2 linked regions of the Phyllobacterium zundukense genome follow. The protein of the gene in region 2 interacts with the protein of the main gene of each other region in a pairwise test. Links are inferred from orthologs where the notes say so. Each region holds a gene or a part of one and is shown on either strand. Other genes may lie near its edges.

Evidence for each region.
Region 1: the proteins of ndk (region 2) and N8E88_RS20665 interact in binary tests that used the Escherichia coli proteins (3 or more experiments, as listed by UniProt). The link is inferred for Phyllobacterium zundukense from one-to-one orthologs.

What each region holds. Positions count from the first base shown.
Region 1 is NZ_CP104973.1:1,679,945-1,695,427, reverse strand. What follows is about bases 5,803-8,513. They hold N8E88_RS20665 (5-formyltetrahydrofolate cyclo-ligase), read right to left. Parts: upstream 7,597-8,513; coding sequence 7,009-7,596; downstream 5,803-7,008. Other genes in these bases: N8E88_RS20655 (GNAT family N-acetyltransferase), read left to right, coding at 7,938-8,384; N8E88_RS20670 (TIGR00282 family metallophosphoesterase), read right to left, coding at 6,119-6,943; N8E88_RS20675 (TerC family protein), read right to left, coding at 5,803-6,037. Outside these bases: N8E88_RS20705 (ABC transporter transmembrane domain-containing protein), read right to left, coding at 1-1,308; rpmE (50S ribosomal protein L31), read left to right, coding at 1,512-1,733; N8E88_RS20695 (APC family permease), read left to right, coding at 1,875-3,296; N8E88_RS20690 (YebC/PmpR family DNA-binding transcriptional regulator), read right to left, coding at 3,351-4,100; N8E88_RS20685 (DUF1284 domain-containing protein), read right to left, coding at 4,252-4,677; N8E88_RS20680 (biotin transporter BioY), read right to left, coding at 4,674-5,249; more of N8E88_RS20675, read right to left, coding at 5,294-5,802; N8E88_RS20650 (non-homologous end joining protein Ku), read left to right, coding at 8,578-9,426; ligD (DNA ligase D), read left to right, coding at 9,430-11,985; N8E88_RS20640 (non-homologous end joining protein Ku), read right to left, coding at 11,982-12,788; N8E88_RS20635 (DNA topoisomerase IB), read left to right, coding at 12,905-13,915; N8E88_RS20630 (hypothetical protein), read left to right, coding at 14,166-14,465; N8E88_RS20625 (S10 family peptidase), read left to right, coding at 14,739-15,483. UniProt on the Escherichia coli protein: Involved in the removal of 5-formyltetrahydrofolate.
Region 2 is NZ_CP104973.1:3,499,014-3,514,653, reverse strand. What follows is about bases 7,295-10,162. They hold ndk (nucleoside-diphosphate kinase), read left to right. Parts: upstream 7,295-8,451; coding sequence 8,452-8,874; downstream 8,875-10,162. Other genes in these bases: pgsA (CDP-diacylglycerol--glycerol-3-phosphate 3-phosphatidyltransferase), read right to left, coding at 10,106-10,162; moaD (molybdopterin converting factor subunit 1), read right to left, coding at 9,848-10,102; N8E88_RS29600 (molybdenum cofactor biosynthesis protein MoaE), read right to left, coding at 9,371-9,844; N8E88_RS29605 (META domain-containing protein), read right to left, coding at 8,937-9,374; N8E88_RS29615 (MFS transporter), read left to right, coding at 7,295-8,348. Also shown: N8E88_RS29655 (DNA polymerase III subunit chi), read left to right, coding at 1-285; N8E88_RS29650 (hypothetical protein), read left to right, coding at 296-889; N8E88_RS29645 (GNAT family N-acetyltransferase), read left to right, coding at 877-1,437; N8E88_RS29640 (helix-turn-helix transcriptional regulator), read right to left, coding at 1,416-2,051; N8E88_RS29635 (MFS transporter), read left to right, coding at 2,169-3,608; N8E88_RS29630 (GNAT family N-acetyltransferase), read left to right, coding at 3,637-4,281; N8E88_RS29625 (ABC-F family ATP-binding cassette domain-containing protein), read right to left, coding at 4,290-6,191; N8E88_RS29620 (DinB family protein), read right to left, coding at 6,283-6,795; more of N8E88_RS29615, read left to right, coding at 6,891-7,294; more of pgsA, read right to left, coding at 10,163-10,690; excinuclease ABC subunit UvrC, read right to left, coding at 10,801-12,900; N8E88_RS29580 (SDR family oxidoreductase), read right to left, coding at 12,897-13,664; N8E88_RS29575 (outer membrane protein), read left to right, coding at 14,168-14,812; N8E88_RS29570 (glutathione S-transferase), read right to left, coding at 14,869-15,465; N8E88_RS29565 (ribonuclease T2 family protein), read right to left, coding at 15,548-15,640. UniProt on the Escherichia coli protein: Major role in the synthesis of nucleoside triphosphates other than ATP. The ATP gamma phosphate is transferred to the NDP beta phosphate via a ping-pong mechanism, using a phosphorylated active-site intermediate.

The sequences.
Region 1 (15,483 bases), 1.8 Mb from region 2 along the record:
TGGAACGATCGCGATGCGTGAACGGAGGTCGGAAGGATCGACGTCGCGCAGATCGAGCCCATCGACGCGGATATTGCCCGAAACCGGATCGTAGTAGCGGAGCAAAAGCGAAAACACGGTACTCTTGCCAGCGCCGGACGGGCCTACGATAGCGACCGTCTCGCCCGGCTGGATGCTGAAGTCGAGACCTTTCAAGGCCGGAGCATCCGGACGCGACGGATAGTTGAAGTGCACATCGTCAAAGTTCACCGAACCTGTGGCGGGCTGCGGCAAAGGAACAGGATTGGCTGGCGCTTCTATTGCCGGTTTCTCTGCCAGGATTTCCATCAGTCGTTCGGCTGCACCCGATGCCTGTGACAGCTCGCCCCAAACCTCGGAAAGCGCTCCCAACGCCCCCGCGGCAAAAACTGCGTAGAGCAGAAACTGGCCGAGCGTTCCAGGCGTCATTGCGCCGGAAAGTACATCACGCGAGCCAAACCAAAGCACGGCGACGACACTGGAGAAGATCATGAAGATGGCAAAGGCAGTCAAGATCGCCCTGGCCTTGACCGATGAACGCGCCGCCGAAAACGCATCTTCAACAGAGGCGCCAAAGCGAGTGGTTGCCAGTTTCTCGTTGGTGAATGCCTGCAGCGTGCGCACCGAGACAATGGATTCGCTGGCATAGGCCGTGGCATTGGCCAGCGTATCCTGGGCGGCACGAGAGCGGCGGCGCACGGATCGCCCGAAAGCGACCAACGGAATAATGATCAGCGGAATTGCCGCGATAACAAGTCCCGAGAGCTTGGCGCTCGTAATCACCATCATCACGATTGCTCCCAACGCAAGGATGAGATTGCGAAGCGCCACCGACGCCGTCGCACCGACGGCTGATTTGATCTGCGTCGTGTCGGCTGTAAGGCGCGAGACAATTTCTCCCGACTGCGTACCATCAAAGAAAGCCGGAGAAAGCCGTGTCAGATGATCGAATACATCCCGGCGCAAATCCGAAACGATACGCTCACCAAGTGTTATGACGAAATAGTATCGCCCGCCCGAAGCGAGTGCCAAAAGCGCGGCAAGCACGACCAGCATGCCAAAATAATTATTGATAAAAGCACCATTCGCGCCGGAAAAGCCGTGATCGATCATGCGTCGGACAGCCAGCGGAAGCGTCAGGGTCGTTACCGCCGCCAGCACCAGGGAGACGAGCGCGCCAGCTATCATACCCCGATAGCGTGACATATAAGGGTAGATTCGCCGCAGCGGTTTCAAGGAGCGACGCTTTCTTTCCGTCTCTTGAAGGCGAGATGGATCCCTATCGGCCATGTCTCAGGTCTTCCTCACATCGCTTTGCGACTTTGCGGCCAGACGGCCTTGTTATTGCTTAAAGGCTGATGTATAGGCTCGCCAACAGTTTTGGAAGCCCACGCCCCTGTGACGTTTGGCTTCATCTCTACCAATCGGCTCCGACCGGAAACCCACTTAGGCAGTGGCGCTGGTTTTGTGCCCTCTAGTTTAGGACGATAAAGATGCAAGCCAAGATTCATCCAGATTACCACACCATCAAGGTCGTCATGACCGATGGTACAGAGTACCTGACCCGCTCCACTTGGGGCAAGGAAGGCGATACGATGAACCTCGATATCGACCCCTCCACGCACCCGGCATGGACCGGTGGTTCGCAGCAGCTGACAGACCGTGGCGGCCGCGTATCGAAGTTCAAGAGCCGTTTCGCCAATCTCGGCATATAAGTTTTCCGGCGCACCGGATTTTAAAACGGCCCCGAACTTTCGGGGCCGTTTTCATTGTTCGCTCCCTCTCGTTTGACAAGCTACTGTTTCGCCAATAGCTTTTTCAAACGCGTATCTGCATTTACAAGGGGGGAGAACTCGATGACCGACGTGACTTCAGGTAGCAGCGCCGCAGGAGCGACGATCGAACCAAGTCTTCACCGGGTCATGGGCCCTTGGCTCCTGCTCCTCTTCATCGTCGGCGATATTTTAGGTACCGGCATTTATGCGCTCACTGGCCAGGTGGCAAAACAGGTTGGTGGTGTCGTCTGGCTCCCATTCCTCGTGGCGTTCGTCGTCGCCGTCGTCACAGCCTTCAGCTATCTCGAGCTGGTGACGAAATATCCGAAGGCAGCCGGCGCCGCGCTCTATACGCACAAGGCCTTCGGCATCCACTTCATTACATTTATCGTCGCCTTCACCGTCATGTGTTCAGGCATCACCTCCGCATCGACCGCATCGCGTGCATTCGCCGCCAACCTTTCGGGAGCGTTTCAGCTCAATCTTCAAACGGGAATCGGCATTTCGCTCGTCGCCCTCGCCTTCATGGCGATCGTTGCGGCCGTGAATTTCCGTGGCGTCGGTGAAAGCGTCAAGGCCAACGTGGTTCTGACCATGGTGGAGCTGACAGGCCTTCTGATCATCATTTTCATCGGCTTGTGGGCCATTGCTGCCGGACAAGGCGACGTCTCTCGCATCACGCAATTTGCCACGTCTCCGGATACCAGCGTCTTCTGGTCGGTTATGGCCGCAACCACCCTCGCCTTTTTCGCCATGGTCGGCTTCGAGGACTCGGTCAACATGGCCGAGGAATGCAAGAACCCGTCGGGAATTTTTCCAAAAGTGCTGCTGGTGGGTCTCTTTATTACCGGCGCTATCTATGTGCTCGTCTCCATTTCCGCCATCACCCTCGTCACACCTGCTGATCTCGGCGAAGGTGAAACCCCGCTGCTCAAGGTCGTTCAGGCCGGGGCGCCGAATTTCCCGCTATGGATATTCGGCTTCATCACCATGTTCGCCGTCGCTAACAGTGCCTTGATCAACATGTTGATGGCGAGCCGCCTCGTCTACGGCATGAGCCGCGAACATGTGTTGCCGCCAATTTTCGGCAAAGTACACGCCACCCGCCGCACGCCATATCTGGCGATCGCCTTCACGACATTGCTGGCATTTGCCCTGATTCTGTTTGTGGGGGAGGTTCCCGCTCTTGGTGGCACGACGGCATTGTTGCTGCTGTTCGTTTTCACGATCGTGAACATCGCAGTTCTGGTCTTGCGCAAAGAAAGCGTGGATCACGACCACTTCCGCACTCCGACATTTCTGCCGATCGTCGGCGCAATCTGCTGCGCCTTCTTCGCAGGCCCCTGGACCGGCCGCGATCCAGTGCAATACAAGATCGCCGGGATCCTCATCGGGATCGGCGTGGTGCTATGGGTTGTTACCATTCTGGTCAATCGCGCCACCGGCGTAAGACCGACTGACGCGGATATGGAAGCTCTTGGCGGGGACGGCCCGGTCAACTAAGCTCAAACAAAAGCCCGCCAGAACATTCCTGGCGGGTCATTATTTTCAATAGGATCAGGCGGCGCTGAGCTTGGCCAGGACTTCGTCGCTCACTTCAAAGTTCGCATAAACGTTCTGCACATCGTCATCATCGTCCAACGTCGAAATCAATCGAAGAACCGACTGCGCCTTTTCTTCATCAACCGGAGCAGTCGTCGCAGGCTTCCAGATCGCCTTGATTGATTCCGCTTCACCAAGCGCGGCTTCCAACGCCTTCGAAACGTCGCCGATGTCTTCGAAAGCGCACAGGATCACGTGGCCCTCTTCGTCGCTCGCTACATCGTCGGCTCCAGCCTCGATCGCAGCTTCCATGATCTTGTCGGCGCTACCTGCCTCGGGCTTGTAGGTGATTTCACCAACGCGATTGAACATGAAGCCGACGGAGCCGGTTTCACCCAAGGCGCCACCAGCCTTGGTGAAGGCGGCCCGCACATTGGAGGCCGTGCGGTTTCGATTGTCCGTCAATGCCTCGACGATGACAGCAACGCCGCCCGGGCCATAGCCCTCATAGCGAACTTCCTCGTAATTATCGGCATCGCCACCGGACGCCTTCTTGATGGCGCGCTCGATATTGTCCTTTGGCATCGACTGCGCCCTGGCGTTCTGCACGGCCAGACGCAAACGCGGGTTCATCAACGGGTCGGGCAGCCCCTGCTTGGCAGCGACAGTGATTTCGCGCCCAAGCTTGGAGAAGATTTTCGACCGAACGGCGTCCTGGCGCCCTTTGCGGTGCATGATGTTCTTGAATTGTGAATGGCCTGCCATGGCACCCCTGCGTGCTTTATCTCGGTTGTTGATGTTTCACTTCAGGGCCCTGCAATGACGTTGCGGGCTGCACCGAGCGGAAACATGCTTCTGGAATGGCGCCCTTATAGGTAAAAAGCGGCGCTTCGTCCAGCACCCGTCGCTTTGCCGTTCAACCAAACTTCAGTCTGGTGTCTTGAAAGCCGGATTTCGATATCGCGGAGCAAAGTTCAAACCACTCACAACCGATACAAGCACGCCGGGTTTGGCCCTTCGCAAAGGCATCGCGAAATTTTCCAACCATCATGGCGTCAAGATTTACAGCGTCGCCGATCTGAAGCGGTCTGCCGAGCAGATTGGAGACGTCATGCATCGCCTTGGTATCGCGTTCGATAACGCTGTCGCGCAAGCAATGCGGTTCGGGCGTTGCGAGAAGGGGCTCGCAAATATCGTCCGGCCCCGCCTTGATCAGGATATCCTCGCCGGCCACCAACCTCGCAATGACCTTGTCATAGTTATCGGTAAAGGCAGGACTATAGCCTTTACCGACATAGGTCAGCATGCAGAGCAGGTGGTGCGCGCGAAGCCTGACCGTCAAGAGAGGCGGATACCTGAGCGGCGAAACATTTCGATCGTTGCGGCCGCCAGCGCCGATTTGAGGACGCCACCGATGATGAACGGCGCGACACCGAAAATCCATGCCTTTTCGAGGCCGATCATGTTTGCCAGCCACGCCCCACCGAGCACAAGGCATAGAGCGTTGCCCAGAAGCATGACACCGAAAGCCGTGAATGGATTACGCGTCAGCCCACGTTCCGCGAGAAGACCAATGAATACCGCAACAACGGGAAAGGAAAACAGATATCCAGCCGTTGGACCTGCAAAGGCAATCTGGCCCGGCATGCCGTCGGCCAAGACAGGCAATCCGACGAAAGAATGGAGAAGCCATGCAACGACGGTGACGCCACCAAGCCGCCAGCCATAGAGAGCGCCTACCATGGTGACCGCGAAGGTCTGCATGGTGACTGGCACTGGAACCATCGGAACCGAAATCCACGAACTGACCGCAAGAAACGCAGTGCCGATCACCACTGCCAGCGCCTTGTATGCGAGCGAGCGGTTGGCAAGTTTGAGCGGAACGAAAGCCTCGGCAAAAGTGGTCTGGGTCATTGAGTGCAAATCCTCCAATAGGCGTTAATGTACTTGTATCATAATCAGTGCTGCTTTTTCCTGCGGCGCGCCAGCATGTTGAGCGCCTCGACAAGGGCAGAAAAGCCCATCGCCGCATAGATGTAGCCTTTGGGAACATGATAGCCAAACCCGTCGGCGATCAGCGTCATACCAATCATCAAAAGGAAGCCGAGCGCAAGCATGACTATAGTAGGGTTGTTGGCGATGAACTTCGACAAAGGCTCGGCTGCAAGCAACATGACGGTCACGGCAGCAAGCACGGCAATAACCATGATGGCGATTTCGTCGGTCATGCCGACAGCGGTGATGATGGAATCTACAGAAAACACAAGATCGAGCACGAGGATCTGCGCGATTGCTGCACCCATCGTAAGCGTGACCGTCTTGCCGATGACATCTTCCTTGGCATCCTCGTGATCGACCGTGTGATGGATTTCCTTCGTGGCCTTCCACACCAGGAACAGGCCACCGGCGATCAGGATAAGGTCGCGCCATGAAAATCCATGACCGAAGGCCTCGAAGATCGGTTCCGTCAGCTGCACGATGATCGAGATTGTAAATAGCAAAACGAGCCGCAGGATCAGCGCTGCGCTGATACCAAGACGGCGGGCACGCGCTTGCTGTTCCTTCGGCAGCTTGTTGGTGAGTATCGAAATAAAAATGAGATTGTCGATGCCGAGCACCACTTCCATCACGACAAGCGTAACGAGGGCGATAAGGCCTGACGGCGTGTAGATGAAATCGAAATAGGAGAGTAGCGCTTCCATGGGGGTCGTTCCTGAGGTTAGTGGCCCGGATGGTGTAGAGGTGCGTGCTTCGACTTAGGTGAGCGCCCTCCTTCGGTCAACTCATTTCCAGAATGATGGAATGGTTTCTTCAAGTCGCGGGCCAAGACGCAGTGGAGCGATCTTTTCGGCGAGGCCAGTACTGTCGGAAATCTCGACCCCGACGCCGCAAATCGTCGCCTTGCCGGTGGCGGCCTCAAACCGGCCCTTCGGCACCTTGGAAAGGAACCGATTGAGCGGTTCTTCCTTGTCCATTCCGAGCGAGGAATCATAGTCGCCGCACATACCCGCATCGGACATATAGGCAGTTCCGCCATTTAATATCTGCGCGTCTGCCGTGGGCACATGTGTATGAGTGCCCACCACGAAACTGGCGCGACCATCGACAAAATGACCGAAACACTGTTTCTCGCTCGTCGCTTCCGCGTGAAAATCAAAGACCACCGCATCCGCCTGTTCACCGAGCGGGCATGCCGCCAGAATTTCCTCGGCTATCGTGAAGGGGTCATGCAAATCCGGATGCATAAAAACGCGGCCCATGATGTTGGAGACGAGAACCCGTGCGCCATTCTTGGCAAGAAATATGCCCGAACCTTTTCCAGCTGTCCCCAGCGGGAAATTGGCAGGCCGCAGGAAGCGCTGCTCGCGCGCGGCGAAGACCAGCGCCTCGCGCTGATCCCAAACGTGATTGCCGGTGGTGACGACATCAGCACCAGCATTGATCGTGTCGTGGAAAATCTCTTCGGTGATGCCAAAGCCACCGGCCGCATTTTCACCGTTAACGATGGTAAAGTCGAGTTTCAGATCGGAGATAAGGCCCGGCAATTGTTCATAAACGGCTGTACGGCCAGAGCGGCCAACCATATCACCAAGAAAAAGTAATCTCACGCGCACATCCTGAGTGAGAGCGCCCGTTCCTTCGGGGCTCATAATTGTTGATTGGCTTTATCGGTCTAGCCAAAGCTACGCAACCCGCTTTCCGTCAGGATGGCCTCCAGCGGCACGTCATGCGGTTCATCAGGCACGATTTCTACTTGTTGACAGTCAAAAGCCACGCCGATCAACCGGGGATTGACGCCAATCTCCTGCAGTCGCGCGATCGCCCGGTCGTAGTAGCCCGCGCCGTAGCCGATACGGTGACCGCGCTCATCGAACGCGGCAAGAGGGACCAGCATGAATGAAGGATCAAGAACAAGCGCATCCTCGGGCGGTCCCGCCGTGCCGAAACCCGTGGCAACCATCGGCGCACCGCGCACAAGTTCGCGAAAAATAATCGTCTGCTTGTCGATGATGACCGGAAGCAGTAGCCGCGCACCTTTTTCGCGCAGATGAAAAAGCAGAGGGCGTAAATCCACTTCCGACCTGATCGGCCAGAAACCCGAGACATTGGTCCCCGGATCTACAACAAGGGAAGCGACGCCGGCGTCAGCGATGCGCATCGATGCTTCGATCCGATACTCCGTGGAAAGCGCGTCGCGCCGGCCCAGAGCTTCGAGCCTCAAATTCTTCTTCAGGTCCTTGATGGTGGGAGGGTACTTCAAGCGGGTGACTTCATGAGGGGCTGGAAGCTGGACTCCAGCTCGGGATGAGCACAAAATTAAAAGCGGCGTCCACACAACCGATGGAGAAGTCGATCCCGGGAACCTACAAAGTAGGTGGGTGCCGTGTGAAGAAGCCCACGGGCCTCCTCAGGGACAGCTCCCTAAGGGATCATTAAGGCCCCGGGGAATATGTCTCTCCTGTCGAGAAGCGCAGAACGCCAACCCAAATATAGGACGGTTGGTTGGATTGCACCAGTAGGGTTGTCGGCTAATTTCAACCTCTTGCGCTCATTGGATCGCAACCCTAATCTCGCGCCCGGCAGATCAGGAGACAAATATAGATGAGCGTTCAAATCCGCCCTTTGCAAAAATCCGACGAGGCCCAGTGGCGCCGGCTTTGGACTGCCTATCTCACCTTTTACGAGACCACAGTGCCTGAAGAGGTCTACCAAACGACATTCGCGAGGCTGACTTCCGGTGCCAGTCACGAATACCGCGGCTTCATCGCCGAGTTTGAAGGCAAATCTGTCGGGCTAACGCACTACCTGTTTCATCGGCACAACTGGAGCATCGAGGATGTCTGCTATCTTCAGGATCTCTATGCCGACCCGGAGGTGCGCGGCAAGGGCGTTGGCCGCGCATTGATCGAAGCCGTCCATGCCGAGGCCACCAAGGCTGGCGCCCACTCGGTCTATTGGACGACCAACCAGGACAACAAGACGGCACGCCAACTCTACGACAGGGTCGCGAAAGTAACACCTTTCATCAAGTATGTGAAAATTGTTTGAGCCTTCGGCGCGCTCCAATCATGCGGCCCGCCGTTGTCTGCCAACCCTGCTATTTCCCGTTCAAGTTGTATTCTTCTGCCAAGATTGTTACCGTCTCGTCCATTAATCAAGCCGTCAGACGTAGGACCAACAAGGGTTTCGGAACTAATCCACCTCAAGTGCATTTCGCAATACGAGCCATGGGAGTTGAGCGTTGGCGCCAAGAGCAAATTGGAAAGGCTTTCTGAAGGTTGCAGAGCTTTCGTGCCCTGTGGCGCTGTATACGGCTGCCTCGACCTCTGACCGCATCGCCTTTCACACGTTGAATCGTGCAACCGGCAATAGGGTTCAGCGGCAGTTCATTGATTCCGACAGCGGCAAGCCTGTGGAAAAGGAAGATCAGGTCAAGGGCTACGAGGTTGGCGACAACGATTACATCGTACTCGAGCCCGAAGAGGTTGCTGCTGCGGTTCCCGAGAGCGACAAGACGCTATCAGTCGAAGCATTCGTCGCCACGGACGATGTGGACGACATATATTTCGACAAACCATATTATCTCGCACCCAGTGACAAGCACGGCCAGGAAGCCTTTGCTCTCATCTGTGAGGGCATGAAAGACAAGAAGGTGGCGGCGCTTGCCCAAACGGTGCTTTTCCGCCGCGCTCGCACGCTCTTAATCCGCGCAGCGGGCGGTGGACTGGTGGCCAACACGTTGCACTTCGATTACGAGATCCGCTCAGCCAAGGATGCGTTTAGCGATATCCCTGAGATGAAGATCACGGGCGAGATGCTGGACCTAGCCAAGCATATTATCGGAACGAAACGCGGCAGCTTCGACCCTTCCGAGTACAAGGATCGATACGAGACCGCTCTTGCCGAACTGGTCCGGGCGAAACTCGAAGGCAAGCCGATCCCCACCAAGAAGCCCGCCAAGTCCGAGAAGGTCGTGGACCTTATGGAGGCGCTGCGGCAAAGCGCTGGTGCAGGCAAGAAAGAGGCGAAACCCAAAAAGACGCAAGCCCGCAAACCCAAGGCGGAACCCGCACGGAGGAAGGCGAGCTGATTTATGGTTGCGCTTGAAACATACCGGAAAAAACGCGATTTCAAGACAACGTCAGAGCCAAAGGGGCGCAAGTCGCGTAAGGCCGGTAATAGTTTCGTCATCCAGAAACACGATGCGACGCGACTTCATTACGATCTACGACTTGAAATGGATGGCGTTTTGAAGAGTTGGGCGGTTACGCGCGGCCCAAGCCTGGTACCGAGTGAGAAGCGGCTCGCGGTCCACGTGGAAGACCATCCTTTGGAGTATGGCGGCTTCGAGGGCACGATACCCAAGGGCGAATATGGTGGTGGTACCGTCATCGTCTGGGACCGTGGCACCTGGACCCCGGTCTTTGACCAGAAGTACGGTTATGCCAAGGGCCATCTGGAATTCGAACTTCACGGTGAAAAGCTTTCAGGGCGTTGGCATCTGGTTCGCATGCACGGCAAACCGCGCGAAAAGCGCGAAAATTGGTTGCTCATAAAGGCAGAAGACGATTCCGCGCGTACCGAAAACGATCCTGATATTCTTGAGGAGCGCCCTGAATCCGTGAAGACCGGGCGTGAAATCGCCGATGTCGCTGGTGAAGAGCCCGGCTGGTCTTCCAAGACCGGCAAGATCGATAAAAAAAAGGCCGCCAATGGCAAAGCCGCCGCCAAGGCTATCAAAACCCAGTCCCCTGACACCCTGGCGAATATCCCTGATCCCTCAAAACTCGACGGAGCCAGGAAGGCACCCCTTCCCTCTTTTGTCGAGCCAACGCTGGCGACACTTGCGCCAAAGCCGCCTTCAGGCGAACGCTGGATTCACGAGATAAAGTTTGACGGCTATCGACTGCAGGTACGGATCGAGGCCGGCAGGGTCAAGCTGTTCACTCGCAACGGCCTCGACTGGACGAAGAAGTTCGGCAAAGAAATCGTTGGCGCATTTCAAAGCCTGCCAATTGGCACGGCGCTGATCGATGGCGAGCTGGTGGTCGAAACAGCTGGAGGCGCCTCCAGCTTTTCCGCCCTGCAAGCCGATCTCAGCGACAACCGGACGGATCGTTTCGTTTTCTACGTTTTCGACCTCCTCTATCTTGACGGCTTTGATCTGCAAAATTTACCCTTGGTCGAGCGCAAGGCCATGCTTGAAAAACTGACGGCCGATGCGCCCGGATTGATCCGCTATAGTGGACATTTCGAAGAAAATGGGCCTCTTATTCTCGATCACGCCTGCCGACTCAGCCTCGAAGGTATCGTGTCGAAGCTTCGCGACGCGCCATACCGCTCCGGCCGCGTCAAGGATTGGATCAAGGCCAAATGCTCACAACGGCAGGAATTTGTCATCGGGGGCTACGTACCATCCACTACATCGCGCAGGGCGATCGGCTCGCTAGTCATGGGCGTTTACAACGGCAAGCAACTTGAGCACGTCGGACGCGTCGGAACTGGGTACAGCGCGTCGGTGGCGGAAGATTTGTTTCGCAGGCTCGAACGCATTCGCGCGCCGGAAAGTCCCTTTGCCGAACGGCTGAGCGCCGATGCGGCACGGCAGGTGCGCTATGTGAAACCGCAACTTGTCGCTGAGGTGGAATTCCGCGCTTGGACAGCTGACAACAATCTGCGTCATGCAGCGTTCCGCGGCCTGCGCGAGGACAAGCATCCAAACGAAGTCGTGCGCGAGACGCCAAGGTCAAAGGCATCGCCACAACCGGAGAGGCCCACAGTGAAACTTACCCATCCCGACCGCATCTATTGGCCCGAAGAAGGCGTCACCAAGCAAGGCCTGGCGGACTATTATACCGAGGTCTGGAAGTATATAGCTCCCTTCGTCGTTGCGCGCCCCTTGGCGTTGCTCCGGGGTCCGGAAGGCATTACCGGCCAAACCTTTTTTCAGAAACACGCCTGGAAGGGCCTCAATTCCAATATCGCCTTGGTCACCGATCCAAAAGACGAAGACGACGAGCCATTGATCAGCATCAACGACTTGGACGGGCTTATCGGTCTGGTGCAGTCGGCGGTGCTCGAAATTCACCCTTGGGGTTCGACGACCACAGATTGGGAACGCCCGGACATGATCATCATGGATCTTGATCCAGGTGAAAATGTCCCTTGGGAACAGGTCATAGCAGGCGCACTTGAAACCCGGGAGCGACTTGAACAGGCAGGTCTAGCCGCCTTCATCAAGACGTCCGGGGGCAAGGGTCTCCACGTTGTGGCCCCAGTTAAACCCAAAGCTACCTGGCCGGAAGTCAAGGCTTTCACCAAAGCACTTGCTGATTCCATGGCGTCCGACAGTCCTGACTCATATGTCTCGACCATCACCAAGTCGAAACGCACGGGCAAGATTCTCATCGATTATCTGCGCAACCAGCGCGGTATGACAGCAGTTGCACCCTACTCAACGCGGGCGCGTCCAGGCGCTGCCGTTTCGATGCCACTCGAATGGGATGAGCTTACTCCCGGCATTGGCCCGGCTTATTTCACGGTCTTGAACACGGCGACTCGCCTTGCTGCCATAAAACGCGATCCTTGGGCCGATTTTCGTGCAGCCGCCGCTCCCATTGAAAAGCCGAAAACAAAAAAGCGCGGTTAGCGTTTTTTTGATTTGCTTTCGCTGGCGATACTCTTCTTCAAAGCGTCCATGATATTGACGACATTACTCGGAGGCTCCGAGGTGCTCTCTTTTGCCTTTGCCGGACGCTTCTTGCCCTTCTTTTTTGCCGCGATAATTTCCAGCAAGCGATCCTGAACCGGATCATCAACCATTTTGGGATCCCATGGCTTCATCCGCTCATCGATAAGCGTCTTTACCAACGGCATGAGATTGCTGTCGACCTTGTCATTCTTTATATCCCCGAAGTAAGCATCGCGATCACGCACTTCATCGCCGTAGCGCAATGTCCACAAGACAATGCCGCGACCTCGCGGCTCCAGCATCACAGCACGCTCCCGCCTGTACATAACCAGCCGCGAAATCCCGACCTGACCGGTTGCCTCCATCGCATCGCGGATGACCGAAAAAGCTTCTTCGCCCACGGGATCGTCCGGTGTCAGATAGTGCGGCTTGTCATACCAGATCCAATCAATGCTATCGCGCGGCACAAACATCTCGATATCGATCGTTCGCGTGCTTTCAAGCCCCACCGCCTCAATCTCGTCATCCTCGAGCATGACATATTCGTCTTCGCTACGCTGATAGCCTTTGACTTCTTCGTCCTCGTCCACCGGCTTGCCACTTACGGAATCGATATATTGGCTGACAACGCGATTTCCCGTTTTCCGGTTAAGCGTATGGAACTTGACTTTTTCATTGTCCGTAGTTGCAGGGACCATCGCCACCGGGCAGGTGACGAGCGAAAGCTTCAAATAGCCTTTCCAGAATGAACGCGGAGCCATGAGCTCTCCTTCCAATACGTAGATGGCGTCGTTGATTCTATCTTGCCCCTTTTTTCCGCTTCAGGGAACAGTCCGTCACGACAGGCGTTCTTGAACCGCAACAACAAGGTGAAGAAATGCAGGCGGACTACGCATATTATGCAGAGAAATTTGGATTGAAACTGGTTGATCCTGAAACATTTACCTTAAAACGCGTCGCATCGAAGGATACATTCAATTACATCCGTACTAACGGACGGCCCGTCGCGCAAACACACATCAAACGCATGGCAGCACTTGTCATACCGCCGGCCTGGACCGACGTTTATTGCTGTGATGATTGCGACGGCCATATTCAGGCTGTGGGCCTGGACGCGCTTGGGCGCAGGCAATACATCTACCACCCGAAGTGGGAGGAGGTGCGCAACAGCATCAAAACTCATCGCTTGCTTGCATTCGGCAAGGCACTTCCGCGGATCCGCAAACGCATTATCCGCGATATGCGGCGCCCGCCGACATCGAGCCGTCCGCTTGCCGCGCTTGCCCTCAAGCTGATCGACCAAAAGGCTTTCCGGGCGGGACATGAAAAGTATGCCAAGGATGGCGGTCGTGGCATTGCCTCACTCAAAAATAGTGATCTCAAGATCAACGGCAATCTCGCCAACTTTGTCTTTGCTGGTAAATCCAAGAAGAAGAACGAAATAGCGATTAGCGATCGCGCCGCTGTCCGACGCCTGAAAACACTGACAAGGCGTGGAAGACTGTTCCAATACAAGGACAAGCAGCGCTGGCGGAGCTTGCACGCGGGAGAACTGAACCAATATCTACAAGAAATCTCCGGTTCAAAAGTCAGTGCCAAGGATTTCAGAACTTTTCATGGTTCGGCCCGTGCTCTCGAATTCCTGGCGCGGATGGATGCCAACTCCGATTCCGCCCGGAAGCGGGCTCTCGCAGCAGCCATGCGCAATGTCAGCGAATTTTTGCGCAATACACCCGCAGTAACACGGTCAAGTTATGTTCATCCTCTTGTGACGGAGTACTTCAACGCCGGCCGACTCGATAGTTCGCTTCTGCGCCCGCCCCATCGGGCAGGCCTTACCGGCCCTGAAACCGGATTGATGAGGCTCCTCGAACAAACAACAGAATGACCGTGCCGGAAGTCCATTCAAAGGCCATCTTCAATTTGGTGTAATTGCCGCGTATCTCTCTTGCTAAGTTTGCCCATCAGGAGTGGCATTTTGCAGTGCGGTAAGTGGTGAATTCGACAAACGAATCCAATTCGATTTGCGGCCGCCCCGAAAATGCGCTTAGCTTTTTCCATATCGCCGCAATGATGACCTCGCGGAATGGCGGTCCGCAAATTGAGATGTGTTCTCGCTAAACAGATGGGAGCGTGTCATGGCATTCACAGATAGAGACCAACGAATATTCGCTACTACGGACTGGGAAATCATGCAGAGGGCTCACAACAGGGCATCGCAGCTATTGGATCGGTGTCCCAGGACCCATGAACGCTGTAACGAACTGGCTCGCGTCGTCATGGCAATCTATGAGAGTGGCGTACGTGATGAGGACGAGCTGGCGGCAATGGCAGCAAATCGTGAGCTCAATTTTATGGCGGGACGCGGGCATTTTCAAAAACCGTTTCCGTTCAAAAACGCGGCGACCCTGACACATCATTCCATGACCGAACACTAGTGCGACAGAGCGAGAGGTGGAGCCACAATACGGCTTCGTCCTTTAGATCAATTTCAGGCCAGTCCCGCGGCTTTTATCCTATCCGGCGTGAATGGTGCCTGGCTTTGCCACGCGGCCTACAATCTTACGGACATCGCAAGGCCATGTGCCGGCAGATCGTCGTCGTCTGGATGCAGATCAATTTGTGTTGAGTTCCCTCTCCCGTGCGAATGAATACACTCTTGGCGGACGCCACCGCATCGAAGGAGGGAAGAGCTGTTCCATCACATCATTTTGCGTCTAGCCATCGCCTTTGCACTACTAACCTCGCCAGCGTTTCCGCAAGACAATGCGCGGCAAGACGCTGGTGCAGATGACCATGGTGGGAAAGTCGCGCAATCTCGACAGCCGTCAGGTGCTGGAGATAACGCAAACGCTCCAAAGACAGAGAGCGACAATTCGACCGGCATTCTGGGGCTTTTGGCCGCGGATTCAGTTACCGATCACGTCCTGAAAACCCCGACGCAGAACCTCGCCTATACCGCAACCGCGGGCACCCTCAGCCTCTTCGGGCAGAATGGAGAGCGAACCGCCAAGATATTTTATACCGCCTATGTCGCCCGCGATCGTCAACCGGGTCGTCCGCTCACCTTTGCCTTCAACGGCGGACCGGGAGCCGCGTCGGCCTATCTCCACCTTGGGCTGGTCGGACCACGCATTCTCGATTTCGGCTCGAACGGACAGGATGGCACCAGACCCACGCTTGTCGACAATCCGGATAGTTGGCTGGGGTTCACCGACCTTGTGTTGATCGATCCTGTCGGCACGGGATGGAGTCGTGCCGCGAGCGACGGCGTTACTTCAAATTTTTATGGCGTTGGCCAAGATGCGGAGAGCATTGCCAAGACGATTGCGCTCTACGTAAGTCACAATGAGCGCATGGCTTCTCCGAAGTATTTGCTTGGCGAGAGTTACGGTGGTTTTCGTGCTGCAAAGGTCGCCTCTGCACTCAAGGATGATCAAGGCATCCTGGTTTCGG
Region 2 (15,640 bases):
TCGTTTCTTGCGCATGCGACTGACCAGGAGCCTCATCCGGAAGAGCAGCCCATCATTCTGACGACGGGCCACGGCAACCCCAACAGCGCGACGGTACGCTTTCTCGTCGATGGCGCGGAACCGCAGAACGTCGAAGCCTATGAGCGGCTGGTTCTCATGTTTGATGGCCACGACCAGCAACAGCTGGAACAGGCGAGGGCGCAATGGAAACTGTTGAAAGAACAGGGGCACAAATTGACCTACTGGCAGCAGAACGCCGAAGGGCGTTGGGAAAAGAAAGCTTGAGAAACTGTTGATGCGTCCGCTTTTGCTACTCCTCTTGATCGCTGGAATTGGGCTCGGGATTGGATATCCTTGGGTGGTCGGCAATTTCTCGGGAGAAGAAATCGGCTCGTGGCGCGTCTATGATCGTCCCGGCCCCTACAAGCCCGTCACCGTCACCTTGACTGCTGACGACGCTCCGGTGCGCGCCTTCGTCGATATGCAGCCTTTGCGGAATTTTATCCCTTCCGTAGGGCGCTCGGCGCTGACAGCCGTCGTGACGCGGCAAGGCAAGGACGTTCTTGTCACGACGTTGAATTACGAGAACAGCAAGGCGGCCAACAGGGGCTCACCGCAGGGTCCGCAGGTCTACCGCGACACCATCGGTGATATCGATCCGGTGGAAGGTGGCGACTATGTCTTCACCATCGGACCTGGCGATTTCGACGGTCTCGAGGTGGCGGAGGTTGATCTTGTCTTGCGCAAGGGCGCGACCGCTGTCGACTGGCGAGCCATGCCAGTTGGCATTGCGCTGATTGTGATCAGTCTTTTTGGGCTCGTTCGCCTGAGACGCAGTCGCAAGGCAGCAGCAAGCAAGGTGCCACCTTCGCCCAAATGGGGCAGATGATGGCGGATCAGGCAGGGACCTTTCCGAAGATCCTTACCGAAAGACTTCGGCTGCGCCAATTCGAGCCGAAGGATGACGCCGGGCTCCACGCCTGTATTGGAGATGCAAATCTCGTGCGCTACTGGGATTTTTCTGCCTGCAAGAATATTCAGGAAACGCGGAGCTGGGTGCGGATGCTCGCCAAGACCACGTTGCCTGATCAATCCATCGCTTGGGCAGTTGCCGAAAAGGACAGCGATAATTGTATCGGCATGGTCAACTATCATCACCGTGAGCCGCTCAATCGCCGGTTGGAGATCGGCTACATTCTTCGGTCGGAATGGCATGGCCGGGGTCTTATGAGCGAAGCGGTCCGAGCGGTGATGTCCCATTGCCTCGGCAAGCTGAACACCCACCGCATCGCAGCAGTGATTCATCCTGACAATGCGCCGTCTATCAGGCTGGTGACACGACTTGGTTTTCGCTGCGAGGGCGGGCCGTTGCGCGATTACTGGCGTGTCGGCAACAATTATATGAGCCCCATGCTTTACAGCTTCATCGCCAACTGATGGTCCTCATTGTGCTTTTCGACAATGCGGTAGGCACAGCGCCGCGCACCTTTCAATATATGCTCAAAGCGTTTGACCTCGACATTCGGCCCAAGCGCCGCCTGAAATACCTCGAGCTCTGACCGGCATAATTTCTGGCAGGCTTTGGCTGCAACGCAGATAGGGCAGTGATTCTCGATCAGTATAAGTTCGCCGCCTGAGTCCCGGCTGACTTCGGCCATATAGCCCTCTGCCGAACGAATTTCTGCGAGGTGTTGGACTTTCTCTTTTAGCGAAATAATCGGTTCCAACGCCGTGCGGTACTGGTTCAGTGTTATTTTCTCACGATGGGAGATCAGCTGGTCCAGCCCGGCATCACCAAAGACGGCTGATACCGACGCCAGAAGTTCAGCCGTCAATCCGGCGTGGTTGTCGGGAAATCGGGCGTTTCCGGCGTCGGTCAGATGCCAGAAGCGCTTGGGCCTGCCAACGCTCTCCCGGCTATCTTCGAAAGCCACAAGACCATCTTCATGCAGCCGTCCCAACATCTGGCGGACTGCTACTGCGGTAACGCCGAGCCTGTCACCAAGCGCTGACGCCGTTTGCGCTCCGGCCACTTTCAGCGAATAAAGCATGCGATTTGTCGTGCGATCCTGCATGGACATAAGATAGCAAGAAAAATTTAAAAAGCTATTGCTTGTTTTATCTGAGGGAATATAAAAATGCTAGACTTGTTAAATTGAGGAAATGCCATGCACGAGACGACAGAAGACGAAGCCCGCAGTACCAGCTGGTCGGAGCTCCTGAGCCCTTCATATTCGGCGGCGACCCTGACGCTGTGCCTCGGTGTCGCGCTGTTCGCCTTCAATGGTTTCCTGGTTTCTACATCTCTTCCGACGGCAGTGCGTGAAATCGGCGGACTCGAGCTGATTTCCTGGGCTTTCACCCTCTATCTCGTCCTCTCCATCGTCGGCGGCGCCAGTGGCGCATTGCTGAAGGCCAGAGTAGGCGCAAGGATGGCGCTGGTGGGGGCCGCGCTGGTGTTTCTCGCGGGCACGCTTATCGCAGCCTTCGCTTCGTCGATGACTGAGGTACTGATCGGGCGTGCGTTTCAAGGACTTGGGGAGGGCATCATCGCCGCGATTTGCTACGCACTCATTCCCGAACTTTTCCCCTCGCGGCTCGTCGCTAAGGTTTTCGGTGCCGAGGCCGTCGTTTGGGCCGTTGCCGCCTTCGGCGGACCACTTGTATCCGGATTGCTCACGGAACATCTGTCATGGCGCGCCGCGTTCCTTGTCAATGTGCCTTTGGCCTTGATATTCATCGCACTGGTTTTTTATATTGTGCCCAGGTTTTCCGGTGAGATCGCACGCCTGGCCGTACCGTTCCTTCGGTTGGCGGCCATCGGTTTCGGTATCATGCTGGTCGCCTTTGCCAGCATCATGCAGACGGTTGCGACGGAAGTGCTGTTTGTCCTGGGCGCCGCAGTGGTCCTCGCTTCGGTAGTCGTCATCGACCGGCGCAGCCGCACACCCCTCTTTCCATCCGATGCCTTCGCTCTGAATTCCACTGTCGGCATTGGCCTATGGATTGTCCTGCTCATGCCGGTTGCACAAGCCTCCACGTCCGTTTACCTGGTCATGACCCTGCAGAACCTCTGGGGTTACGGCCCGACAAAGGCAGGTGCCTTCAATGCTACGTTCGCCATTGCATGGAGTACCGTTGCCATCCTCGTTGCCAACATACAGGACCAGCGTCGCCGTGCATGGTTGATACGGCTCGGACCGACACTGCTCGTCGCGGGCCTCGCTACAATCGTCTTCGGCTTCTTCGTCGATATGCCGCTGGTCGTAATGCTGGGTCAGATCGCCATTGGCACTGGCTTCGGCGTCAGCTGGGGTTTTCTCAGCCAGTCGGTCATGGAATCAGCGCGAAGCGGCGAACGGGACCGTGCCTCGGCCCTGTTGCCGACCCTGCAATCCGTTGGTTATGCGATCGGCGCCGCTCTCGCTGGTCTCGTTGCCAATGCCGTGGGCTATCCTGAAGCCGCGACACCGGCGGCCCTGCGCGACGCCACGATAATCGTCTTTGCCGTTTCGACCGTCATCGGCGTTGGTGCGTTCGTGGCCGGGTTCGCCTTGCCAACGCGCAAGAAAAATCTGCTGGCGATTGAGTTGCGGAAGCAGCTATAGAATCTGCATGTCAGCAAATGAGAAAAATTTGAAAGCGGATCCTGCAATAGTCAGAATCTGGGTGGAAGGGTGGGCGCTAACCCGTCAGGTAGCGCCACCCGTTTTCGAGAACGGGGGCTATCGTGTCGAAGTCGGTCTTCCGGATCAGTTGAGGCGTTATGTTTTCTCAGGATATTCCGATTGTGTCCGTCAGCATGCCGAGGCCATTTCCGAGCCCGCGATCTTTCTGAAGGTCTGTGCGCCGCCGGAGTTTGTCCAGCCGAATCTGCCGGCACGTTGGCATATCCAATCTCCCGCATTCATGATGTTGCTGTCCGGGCGCATGCAAGGCGAAACCACCTCTTTGCCGGATGGCTATGTATGTGACCATCAGGTGTATGATGGCGTAACCATCGTGAATATCCTTGACAGGGACGGGGAGATCGCAGCCACGGGACGGATCGGATTTCCTGGGGATTTGGCCGTCTATGACCGGATAAGTACCCATGAGAACCATCGCCGCAAGGGGCTCGGTCGGTCTGTCATGAAGCGGCTCGAAATGCTTTCTCGAGAAAAAGGCATGCAACGCGCGGCACTCGTGGCAACGCCCGATGGCCGTGCACTCTATGAACCGCTCGGCTGGCAGTTACATTGCCTCTATACAACCGCTGTTATTCCAAATGCCGGTGCTTGAAACTGGCGCTACTGCGCCAGCTCGGTCATCGCCTCTTCATATTCGCCGGAAAGTGTCAGCCACTCTTCTTCCGCGCGGGCGAGCGAAGACTTGGCGTAGCCAATTTCCTTGCCGATCTGCGTCGCCTTTGCGGGTTCGCGCGTATAGATGACCGGATCAGCAAGCTGAATCTGCAGCGAGTCGATCTTTTTCTGAAAGCGATGCACCTGTGCCTCCGCTTCCTGGATTTTCTTTTGCAAAGGCTTCAAGGCTTCACGCTTCTGCGCGGCAAGTTTGCGTTGCTCGGCCTTGCTCAGTTTCTGGCCTTCTTCCACCACGATCTTGTTACCTGACCGCTCGGCTTTCGCATCGGCCAAGACCAGCGAGCGATAGGCATCGAGATCGCCATCATAGGGCGCAACGCCGCCATCACGCACCAGCCAAAGCCGGTCCATGGTCGCTTCGATCAAATGTCTGTCATGAGCGATCAGGATGACAGCGCCGTCGAAATCATTGAGCGCGTGCATCAGTGCTTCACGGCTGTCGATGTCGAGATGGTTCGTCGGCTCGTCGAGGATGAGCAGGTTCGGACCCTGGAAGGTGGCAAGACCCATCAAAAGCCGGGCTTTCTCACCGCCGGAAAGGTCTTTTGCCGCCGTGTTCATCTTCACAGTGGCCAGGCCCATGCGTGAAACGCGGGCACGCACCTTCGATTCCGGCGCATCCGGCATCAATTTGCGCACATGCTCGATCGCGTTGTCCTCAGGGATCAGATCATCGAGCTGATGCTGGGCAAAGAACGAGATTTTCAGGTTCGGCGCCACGGTCATCTTGCCTTTTTGCAAGGGCAGGCGACCGCCGATCAGCTTGGCCAGTGTCGATTTACCATTGCCGTTCGAGCCGAGCAGGGCAATACGGTCATCCGCATCGATACGCAAATTGAGATGCTTGAGAATGGGTCTACCCGGCGTGTAGCCGACCTCACCGCTTTCAATCGCGATGATCGGCGAGGCCACCACTTTTTCCGGTTCCGGAAAATGAAACGGCATCACGTGGTCTTCGATATGGGCCGAAATCGGCTTCAGTTTCTGCAGTGCCTTCAGCCGGGACTGCGCCTGTTTGGCCTTGGATGCCTTGGCACGGAAACGCTCGACGAAAGCCTCCATGTGGCTCCGTTGTGCTTCCTGCTTCACGCGCTGCTTCTGCTGCAATTCGAGTGCTTCGCTGCGAAGCTTCTCGAATTGATCGTAGTTGCCCTGCCAAAGCGTCAGCTTGGTCTGGTCGAGATGGATGATCGAGTTCACCGCGGAGTTCAGAAGATCGCGGTCATGGCTGATCAGGATCACAGTGTGCGGGTAACGGCGCACATAATCCTCGAGCCACAAAGTGCCTTCAAGGTCGAGATAGTTGGTCGGCTCGTCGAGAAGCAAAAGGTCCGGCTCGGCGAAAAGAACAGCGGCGAGGGCGACACGCATGCGCCACCCGCCCGAGAATGATGAAGCCGGACGTTTCTGCGCTTCCGCGTCGAAGCCAAGTCCTGACAGGATCGCACCGGCGCGCGCCTCGGCGGAATGCGCATCGATATCGGCAAGCCGAATATGGATATCGGCGATACGATGCGGGTCGGTGGCTGTCTCGGCCTCTGCAAGCAAGTCAGTGCGCTCGGTATCGGCGGCAAGCACGATCTCGATCAAGGAATCCTCGGTGCCCGGTGCTTCCTGCGCCACCTGACCGATCTTGATGTTCTTCGGCAGGAAGAAATCCCCGGTTTCCGCGTGAAGTTCACCGGTAATCACCTTGAACAGCGTTGATTTGCCCGCGCCATTGCGCCCGACCAGTCCAGCCTTGGTGCCAGATGGCAGATTCAGGCTGGCGTGGTCGATGAGCAGGCGGCCGGCCATACGCACGGATATATCGTCGAGAATAAGCATGGCCGCGCTTTTGCACGGGAAATGGCTTTTCCGCAAGACTGTACTGTTGCATATCTGCCGTGCGCTTGAGGTAAAGAGACTTCACAACACCTTATGAATAAGGTCTGCCTTCTTCTGTCCGCTGGAACTGGATGAGATCAAAGGATGGAGCAGCTTTGCCGAGTGCTGTCAAAATGGCGTGGGCCTGACCACGATGGTGCGTTTGGTGGTTAAAGAGATGTGAGAGCGCCGGCGCAAGACGCTGACTGATCGTCCGCATGTCGCTGACCGTCGTATAGGTAAAGCGCCCGGCAATATCCGAGCTGTCCAGGCCGTCGATCCAGCTGATGATACGCGCGTCCTCTGTTTCTCGTGCAGCCTTCAACGCCTCCAGTTTTTCGAACAGGATCGCATCCAATGTTTTCGGGGCATCTCCTTGGCCAGTAAAACGGTAGAGCCAGATACGATCGGTCACCAGCAGATGGTTCAGGGTGCCGTGCAACGAAGTGAAGAATGCGCGCATGTCGCGCCGGTATTCTTCGTCATTGAGCTCGGCTGCCGCGGCATAGAGCCGTTGGTTTACCCAGCGGTTATATGCGGCAAGCATCCTGAAATGCTGTTCCATTACATTGGCTCTCTATAAATAAGGTTGCGTTATTGACATAATGATATCTGAAGGAGGAGTTGTTTCCATGAAATCATTTTGCCGCGAGAATTGAAATGACGGGCCCGCAACTCCTCCCCTGCGAAACGCCTGATGCGAGACAGCCGAAAGGGACGAATGGCAAGACCCAGTGGGTTCTGCCCGCCACAATTCTCGGCTCGAGCTTGAGCTTCATCGATGGTTCCGTGGTGAACGTCGCGCTCCCTGCGATTCAGGGGAGCTTCGGGTCAAGCCTTGCCACCATGCAATGGGTGGTCAATGGTTATATGCTGATGCTTGCAAGTCTCATTCTGCTTGGCGGGTCGGTTGGTGATCGCTTCGGCCGGCGGCGTATTTTCATCGCCGGTCTCATCGGCTTTGCCGTTGCCTCGATGGGATGTGGTTTGGCACCATCGGCCGGATGGCTGATAGCGATGCGGCTGTTGCAGGGTGCGAGCGCTGCGATGCTGGTGCCTGCCAGCCTTGCCATTATCAGTGCCGCATTCAGGGGGGAGGCACGCGGGCGGGCGATCGGAACATGGGCGGGGGCTGGCGCGCTCACGATGGCTCTGGGACCTCCGTTTGGCGGGTGGCTGGTCGATACGGTGGGCTGGCGCTCCATCTTCTACATCAATCCACCAATTGCCGCCGTCGCATTGTTCCTCGCGTGGAAGTTGCCGGCCGACGACCGCAGCAAAGGCGCATCCGAGCCCCTCGATCTGCGCGGCTCAGCGCTCGCGGTGCTGGCTCTCGGATTACTCAGCTACGGATTAATTGCTTCTGGCGAGGGTAGCGGTCTGATTGGCGGGCTCGCCATTGCTGCAGCCGTTCCCGCGGGCGTGCTGTTCATCATTGCAGAATCTCGGTCTGTCGCGCCGGTTATGGCGCTGTCGCTATTCCGCGATCGAGATTTTGCAGGCGCCAACGGCATTACCGTTCTGCTGTATGCCGCGCTTAGCGGAGCCTTGTTCCTGCTGCCATTCCTGTTGATCGAGGTCCATAAGTACAGCGCGACCGCGGCAGGGGCGGCCCTCTTGCCTTTCTCGCTGATCATGGGGTTGGGATCGCGCTGGATCGGAGGGCTGGTCGAACGGATCGGGTCGCGAATACTGCTGATTATCGGCCCCTTGGCGACGGCAGTTGGCTTTGTGATCCTGGCAGTGTCTGGCGAATATCCAGGCTATTGGATCGGCTTCCTGCCTGGGCTGATCGTAGTTGGCATCGGCATGACAGTCAGCATTCCGCCGCTGACGACCACCGTCTTCGATTCCGCCCCGGATGAAAAAAGCGGCACGGCATCCGGTGTCAACAATGCGGCGGCACGGGGCGGGGGACTTGTAGCGGTGGCGGCTTTGGGGCTTGCCGTCGGCGGATCGGAACTTTCCTCGATGGACGTCAATGCTCTGACCAATGCCTATCGGCTCATCATGTTTGGAGCTGCGGGCCTTGCTGTCTTGAGTGCGCTTGTTGCAGCACTGACAATCAGCAAGCGTAGCGTAGCACCCGCGAGGGAACCAGTGCCCAAACGACCTTGAAATGGTCTGCCACCGCAATGGATTGGCAAATGGTCTATTGGCAAATGGGCCTGCTCCCGCTATAGAGCCGCCACCATTCCCCCAAATGACAAGGTTTCATTCCATGGCAATTGAACGTACTTTTTCGATGATCAAGCCCGACGCGACCCGCCGCAATCTGACCGGTGCCATCACCCAGAAGTTTGAAGAAGCTGGCCTTCGCGTTGTAGCTTCCAAGCGCGTGTGGATGAGCCGCCGCGAAGCCGAAGGCTTCTACGCTGTGCACAAGGAACGTCCATTCTTCGGCGAGCTGGTTGAGTCCATGTCCTCAGGCCCGACTATCGTTCAGGTTCTCGAAGGCGAGAATGCCATTGCCCGTAACCGTGAAATCATGGGCGCGACCAACCCGGCCAATGCCGACGAAGGCACGATCCGCAAGATTTTTGCCCTCTCGATCGGCGAGAACTCGGTTCATGGTTCCGATGCCCCCGAGACTGCCGCAGAAGAAATTGCCTACTGGTTTTCCGGTACTGAAATCGTCGGCTGATACTCGGCTGCGCGAATAAAAAAAGCCGGGTGAAATGCCCGGCTTTTTTTGTTTTGGATCAATCAATTCTGCTTTGCCAACTGGACGATGGTTTTTCCGGCGTCGTCGTGCAGCAGCAGTTTGCCGGTGTCGGCATCGATTGCGTAGGACCGCGTCCGTTCAAGTGCGGAGAAGAACTTTTGTTCTTGATCCATCAGGGCGGGCGGACACATCATGCGTGTTGCAGCCGCCGGTTTGAAAGACAGATTGGATCCATCGATCGTGGCGCTGGTCATGAAGCGATTGCAGCCGCCCGATCCGTTCGCAGATCCGTCGGCATTGATCGTCAGAGCCGTTTGCGCATTATCAATGACACCGCGCCCGTCGATGTCTTCGGCAAGCCAGGTAACATCCCTGATCTCACCTCCGGGTTCGTCACTGCGAGCGGACAATGACAAAACCAGCAGTACCAGGACGGCCAGAAAGCCGATGATGAGTGAACCAACTGCGACACGGTTCATTTGGTTTTTCCCCAGCGCTTGAGTGCTTCCTCGTCGGTTGCCTTCGCCTCGACCCAGTCGCTGACCTCACCACTGACGAGGTGCTGCTTCTTCCAGAAAGGCGCGGCATTCTTCAGATAGTCCATCAGGAACGATGCGGCCTCGAAAGCTGCCTGCCGGTGAGCGGAGGCAGCGACGACAAGGACGATGTTCTCACCAGGTTTGATAAAACCGTAGCGGTGGACGACGGTCAGGCCCGTTAAACTCCAGCGGTCCAGAGTTTCTTCGGCGATACGGCCAATTTCGACCTCCGCCATGCCGGGATAGTGTTCGATTTCAAGTGCTGCCAGCGTCCCGGCCTCATCCCGGCAAAGCCCGCTGAATGTCACCACCGCGCCGATGCCGCGGCGGTCCCTGGTCATCCGGTCAATTTCGGCGGCTGTATCGAAATCCTCAGCCTGGATGCGGATGAGTGGTTCGACCGTGCTCATGCTTCATCCCCCGGTCATTGGCGGGAAAAGCGCAATCTCGTGTGCGCCCTTGATCGGCGCATCGTGCTCGACATGTTCCTGATTGATCGCGACGCGGATCACATCCTGGTATTCAAGCGCTGATTCATATTCCTCACCGCGGGACTTTAGATGGGTCAAGAGGTCGTTGACCGTGATGATCGAGGGCTCAAGATCGAGATATTCCTCGCCCTTGCCGATCCGTTCACGCACCCATGCGAAATAGACGAGTTTGGTCATTGGTCAGTCCACCACGTGTTTCAGCCCGGCCCGGAAATAATCCCAGCCAGTGTACAGCGTTATCAGTGCGGCAATCCACAATAGAATAATACCCGATATGGTGATCACCGGCACAAGTTCGTCGCCGGCAGGTCCCGCTAGCAGAAATGCGATGGCAACCATCTGAATAGTGGTCTTCCATTTGGCAAGCTGGCTTACCGGCACGCTGACCTTGAGTTCCGCCAGATATTCACGCAGGCCTGACACAAGAATTTCGCGACAAAGGATGATGATGGCAGCCCAGAGCGACCAGCCGGCGATTGTTCCATCCGCCGCCAACAGCAGCAGACAGGCCGAAACCAGCAGCTTGTCTGCAATCGGATCGAGCATGCGGCCGATGGTCGAGGTCTGCTTCCAGATGCGCGCTAGATAGCCGTCGAGGAAATCGGTTATGCTGGCAATAGCGAAGATCGCCAGAGCGCCCCAGCGCGCCGCATCGCTGGATTGCAGGCGTCCTTCCAGAAAAAAGCATACCACGACAAGGGGGACGGCAATTATTCGGGCATAGGTAAGAATATTCGGCAGAGAGTAGGCGTTGTTTTTGGGCATATTTCCAACCAATCCAAATCAGCGCCGATCAAAAGGGTTCGACCGCCAAACGTCAAGCTCATCAATGGAGAGTCGGGCGCATTTATGTCCCGATTTCAAGAGTTAAGACCTTATGTACGGAAATGATCGCGAATTGTAATGGCCATGGCTTCAGATATACCGTCGACCTTCATCAAATCTTCGACAGCCGCCCGCGAAACCGACTTTGCCGTGCCGAATTGATGCAACAGAGCGCGTTTGCGTGAAGGACCGATTCCCGCGATTTCATCCAGCGGATTCTTTACCATCTCTTTCTTACGCTTGGCCCGGTGCGTGCCGATAGCAAAGCGGTGTGCCTCGTCGCGCAGACGCTGCAGGAAATACAGCACCGGATCGCGCGGGGGAAGCGTAAAGGAGGGCTTACCCTCCATGAAAAACCGTTCGCGCCCCGCATCGCGATCGACGCCCTTGGCGACACCGATGGCGGTGACCTTGTCGGCAATGCCCATCTCCTGCAGGATACCGCGCACCGCGCTCATCTGACCTTGTCCGCCGTCGATGAGGATTATGTCAGGCCAGGCCGGGAAAGCATCGGAATCATCGTCGAATTCATCGATCTCCACATCCTCCGCCGGCGCATCCTTCGTTTCCGGCGTACCGTGCTCTTTGACCAGTCGGCTGAAACGCCGCTCGATCACCTCGCGCATCATGCCGAAATCGTCGCCAGGCGTGATCTCGGTCGAGCGGATATTGAACTTGCGATACTGGTTTTTGACGAAACCCTCCGGGCCGGCGACGATCATCGCGCCGATGGCGTTGGTTCCCATGATATGAGAGTTGTCGTAAACCTCGATGCGGCGCGGTGTTTTCTCCAGCCCGAAGGTCTCGGCCACGCCCTTGAGCAGGCGCGATTGCGATGACGTCTCCGCCAACTGGCGACCAAGGGCTTCGCGCGCATTGCTGAGGGCGTGCTCGACCAGATCGCGTTTCTCGCCGCGTTGCGGAACTGTGATTGTGACCTTGCGATCCGATTTCGCCGTCAGTGCAACGCCAAGCAATTCCTGATCTTCGACGGTTTCCGAAAGCATGATCAACGCGGGGCAAGGCTTGTCATCATAGAACTGCGACAGGAATGCGCCGAGAACTTCGGCGCCCGAGAGCGACGAATCCGCCTTGGGATAATAGGCGCGGTTGCCCCAGTTCTGGCCGGTTCGAAAGAAAAACACCTGGATGCAGGTCACGCCGCCATTTTGATAGATCGCGAAAACGTCGGCTTCCTCCACCGATTGCGGATTGATGCCCGAATGTGCCTGAACGTGCGACAGCGCCGACAGGCGATCGCGATATACAGCTGCCCGCTCGAAATCGAGATCTGCCGAAGCCTCGCGCATCGCATCTGACAAATGCGTCTTCACCGCCTGGCTTTTGCCCGAAAGAAACGCCTTGGTTTCGCTGACGAGTTCGTCATAGTCCGCTTCGCTGATCTCTCCGGTGCAAGGACCGGAACAGCGCTTGATCTGGTAGAGCAGGCAAGGGCGTGTGCGGTTTTCGTAGAACGAATCCGTGCAGGTGCGCAGAAGGAATGCACGCTGCAGAGCATTGATGGTGCGCCCGACTGCCCCCGCCGATGCGAAGGGTCCGAAATAATCACCTTTGCTCGAGCGTGCACCGCGATGTTTGAAAATTCCAGGCGCAAGCCGCCGGTCAGTCTGCTTGGGTGCTGTGAGAAGGATATACGGAAACGACTTGTCGTCCCGCATCAGCACATTAAAGCGCGGCCGCAACCGTTTGATCAGATTGGCTTCCAGAAGCAGTGCTTCCGTCTCCGTGCGGGTGACGACGAATTCCATTTTCATGGTTTCGCGGATCATCCGCGCGATGCGGTTGTTGTGGCCCTGACCGCGGGCATAATTGGAAACACGCTTCTTCAGGCTGTGCGCTTTGCCGACATAGAGCACGTCGCCAGCCTCGTTGAACATGCGATAGACGCCCGGCTTGTTTGGCAAGCGCTTTACCAGCGCAGCGATTACATCGGCGCCGCTGGTTCCATCGCTGACGATCGTCGAATCCCACTCGATTGCACTGATCAGAGCCGCTACGTCGCGAACAGGTTCGTTGCTTTCCTCGATTGGTTCTTCCAGATCCTCATCGACGGGCAAATCGATATCGTTTTCTTTCACATCGTTGGAAAGAAACTGTTTTGGACTGGATTGATTTGCCGGGTCGTTCATTCATCAATTCCTGAAACATCCGGCGTCTGCCATGCCAGATGCTGCCCTCCGTCGAGAGCAATCATTTGCCCTGTAATGGAGCGTGCTTCCCACAAATAGCGGATTGTACGGCCGAATTCTGACAGATCGGGCCCATGCTTCAAAACGAGCATATTCACCTGCCGATCGAAATCAGCCTGGCTCTGCCTGTCACTCGGCATGGTTGGGCCAGGTGCGATGCCATTGACACGGACCCGTGGTGCGAGAGCTTGGGCAAGCGTCTGCGTGGCAGTCCACAACGCTGATTTGGACAGGGTGTAGGATATGAATTTCGGCGTGAGCTTCCAGACACGCTGGTCGATCATATTGACGACCAGACCATCCTTACCTGCCGGCAGCGCCGTTGCCATCGCATCCGCAAGCAGCACGGGTGCCTTGACGTGGACGGCGAAGTGCCGGTCCCAGATGCTGTCATCGGCAAAGTCACCTACGCCGTCTTCCTGAAAAATCGACGCATTATTGACCAGCAGTTGCACAGGCCCGAGTTGATCCTGTGCGTCGCGAACAAGGCGGCGCACTGCATTGCTGTCGGCGAGATCGGCCCGCACCACGCAAGCCGTGCCACCTGCCGCATAGATGTCCGTCAAAAGCTCTTCGCCCTCGTCGCGCGAATGATTGCAATGGATCGCCACGGCAAAGCCATGTGCGGCCAGATCCTGGACAATCGCCTTGCCGATCCGCTTTGCGCCACCGGTTACAAGAACAACGGGCTGATCAGTCTTCAAGTGATGGCTCCTTCATGCCGCGATTCAGTCACGAATATAGGGATCACGGCATGAAAGCGCGAGAGTGAAAGGCCGCAACAGTGTCAGTAGTGAACAGATGCGATTGATCATCGAAGTTCATCTGCGCCAAGGCGGACGCAGTTCGAATAGCGTCACAACATCCTCCTGGACTTTAAGACGAACGCAAATTTTAAGCGCTGATTAAGTTTACTATATTGCGCTGCAATATCGAGAGACTGCCGGCCAAATTCTCGTCTAGTATCGATTAGCTTCTATTTTATTGGCTTACTATATTAGCATTGAAATCATTGAAGAATTCGCGATGTTGCATAAAAAACACATCGCATTTCCGCCATTTTCTCGACAGTTTCTTTTCACAGTGCCGCGCAAGTGCCGCCACAATGCAAAGCGAATGTCTGCCCCGTCAAGCGGATGCAATTCTTGGTTCTTCCCCCCAACCAGTGCCCGCTCCGTGTAAAAGAGTTTAAAAAAGGAGATTGCCTATGCGCACTCTTAAAACAACGATCCTCGCTACCGTGGCAGTGTTCACGCTCTCCGCTCCGGTAATCGCCGCCGACGCCATCCAGGAACAGCCACCTGCACCGGCTCCCATCGAAGCACCAGCTGCTGCTGATTGGTCCGGCGCTTACCTCGGCGCTTATGGCGGTTACGGTTGGAACAAGCACAAGACCGACGATTCTGGCAACATCAACGCCGATGGCTTCCAGGGCGGCGCTTACGGTGGTTACAATTTCCAGAACGGCCAGTTCGTCTATGGTGGTGAAGCAGACCTCGGCTACTCCGGTGGAGACGAGACCAGTGGCGGCATCAAAGCGAAGCAGGGCGTAGAAGGCTCGGTTCGTGCTCGCGCCGGTATCGCGCTTGATCCGATTCTGTTGTACGGCACAGGCGGTCTCGCCGTGGCGAACAGCAAACTGTCTTCCGATACGGGTAGTGACTCAAACACCCGCGTCGGCTGGACAGTTGGTGCCGGTGCCGAAGCCAAGTTCACGCAGAATATCGTAGGCCGCGTCGAATATCGCTATAGCGATTACGGCAAGAAGGACTTCGACCTCGGCGGTCTGGATGACGTTTCCAGCAAGCTGACAACGAACGAGATTCGTGTCGGTGTTGGTTACAAGTTCTAAACGACGATTTATTTGAAAAGAGCCGGGCAGGAAACTGCCCGGCTCTTTTTTTGCGCTTATTTTGGCAGCAGCGCCGCCAAGTCAGGATGCAATTCCTCGAAACGCTTCTGCCAGCGCTTGAGCTTCGAGCGGCCTTTTTCCCATTTGCCTTCAAAACGCAGGCTCGCATAGGCGAGGGCGGCCGCAAGTGCGATATGTCCGCCATGAATTTTCTTGCCGAGACGCGGCGGTGCGGCGTTGAGGTGGTCAAGCACGCGGATAGCCTTGCCCCATTGGCGGTCGAGCCAAGGCTGGTGGATCTTTTCCTCCGGATGGAAGCGGCGCTCATAAACGTGTGCGAGCAGCACATCGCAAAGTCCGTCGGCAACCGATTCCAGTTGTTCGGCCTCAAGCCGCTTTTCTGCATTGCGCGGGAAAATCTTGTTGCCCGACATACGGTTTAGATATTGCGTGATGACGCGGCTGTCGAAGATTGCCTTGCCGTCATCCAGAATAAGCGTTGGAATCTTGCCGAGCGGATTGGCGCTGATCAGTTCCATCGGTTCGGCGTTGCTGTCCACCAGCACATTCTCGACAGGGACCCCCGCATAAAGCGCCGCCATGCGGACTTTGGTACTGTAGGGTGAGGCGGGGGAATAGAGAATTTTCGGCACTGTGGACTCCCATTGATCACGATTCGGTGCCGGAACCGTAAACCCGCCATTGGTTTTCGCAAAGAGCGGCATTTTCGCCTTACTACTGCGCTGCAGGCATATCCACGGAGCGCCGCCTGCAAGAGGAGCGCTCGACTTCGGGGCAGGTGCGGAAGTTCAGATCCTTTGTCAGGCA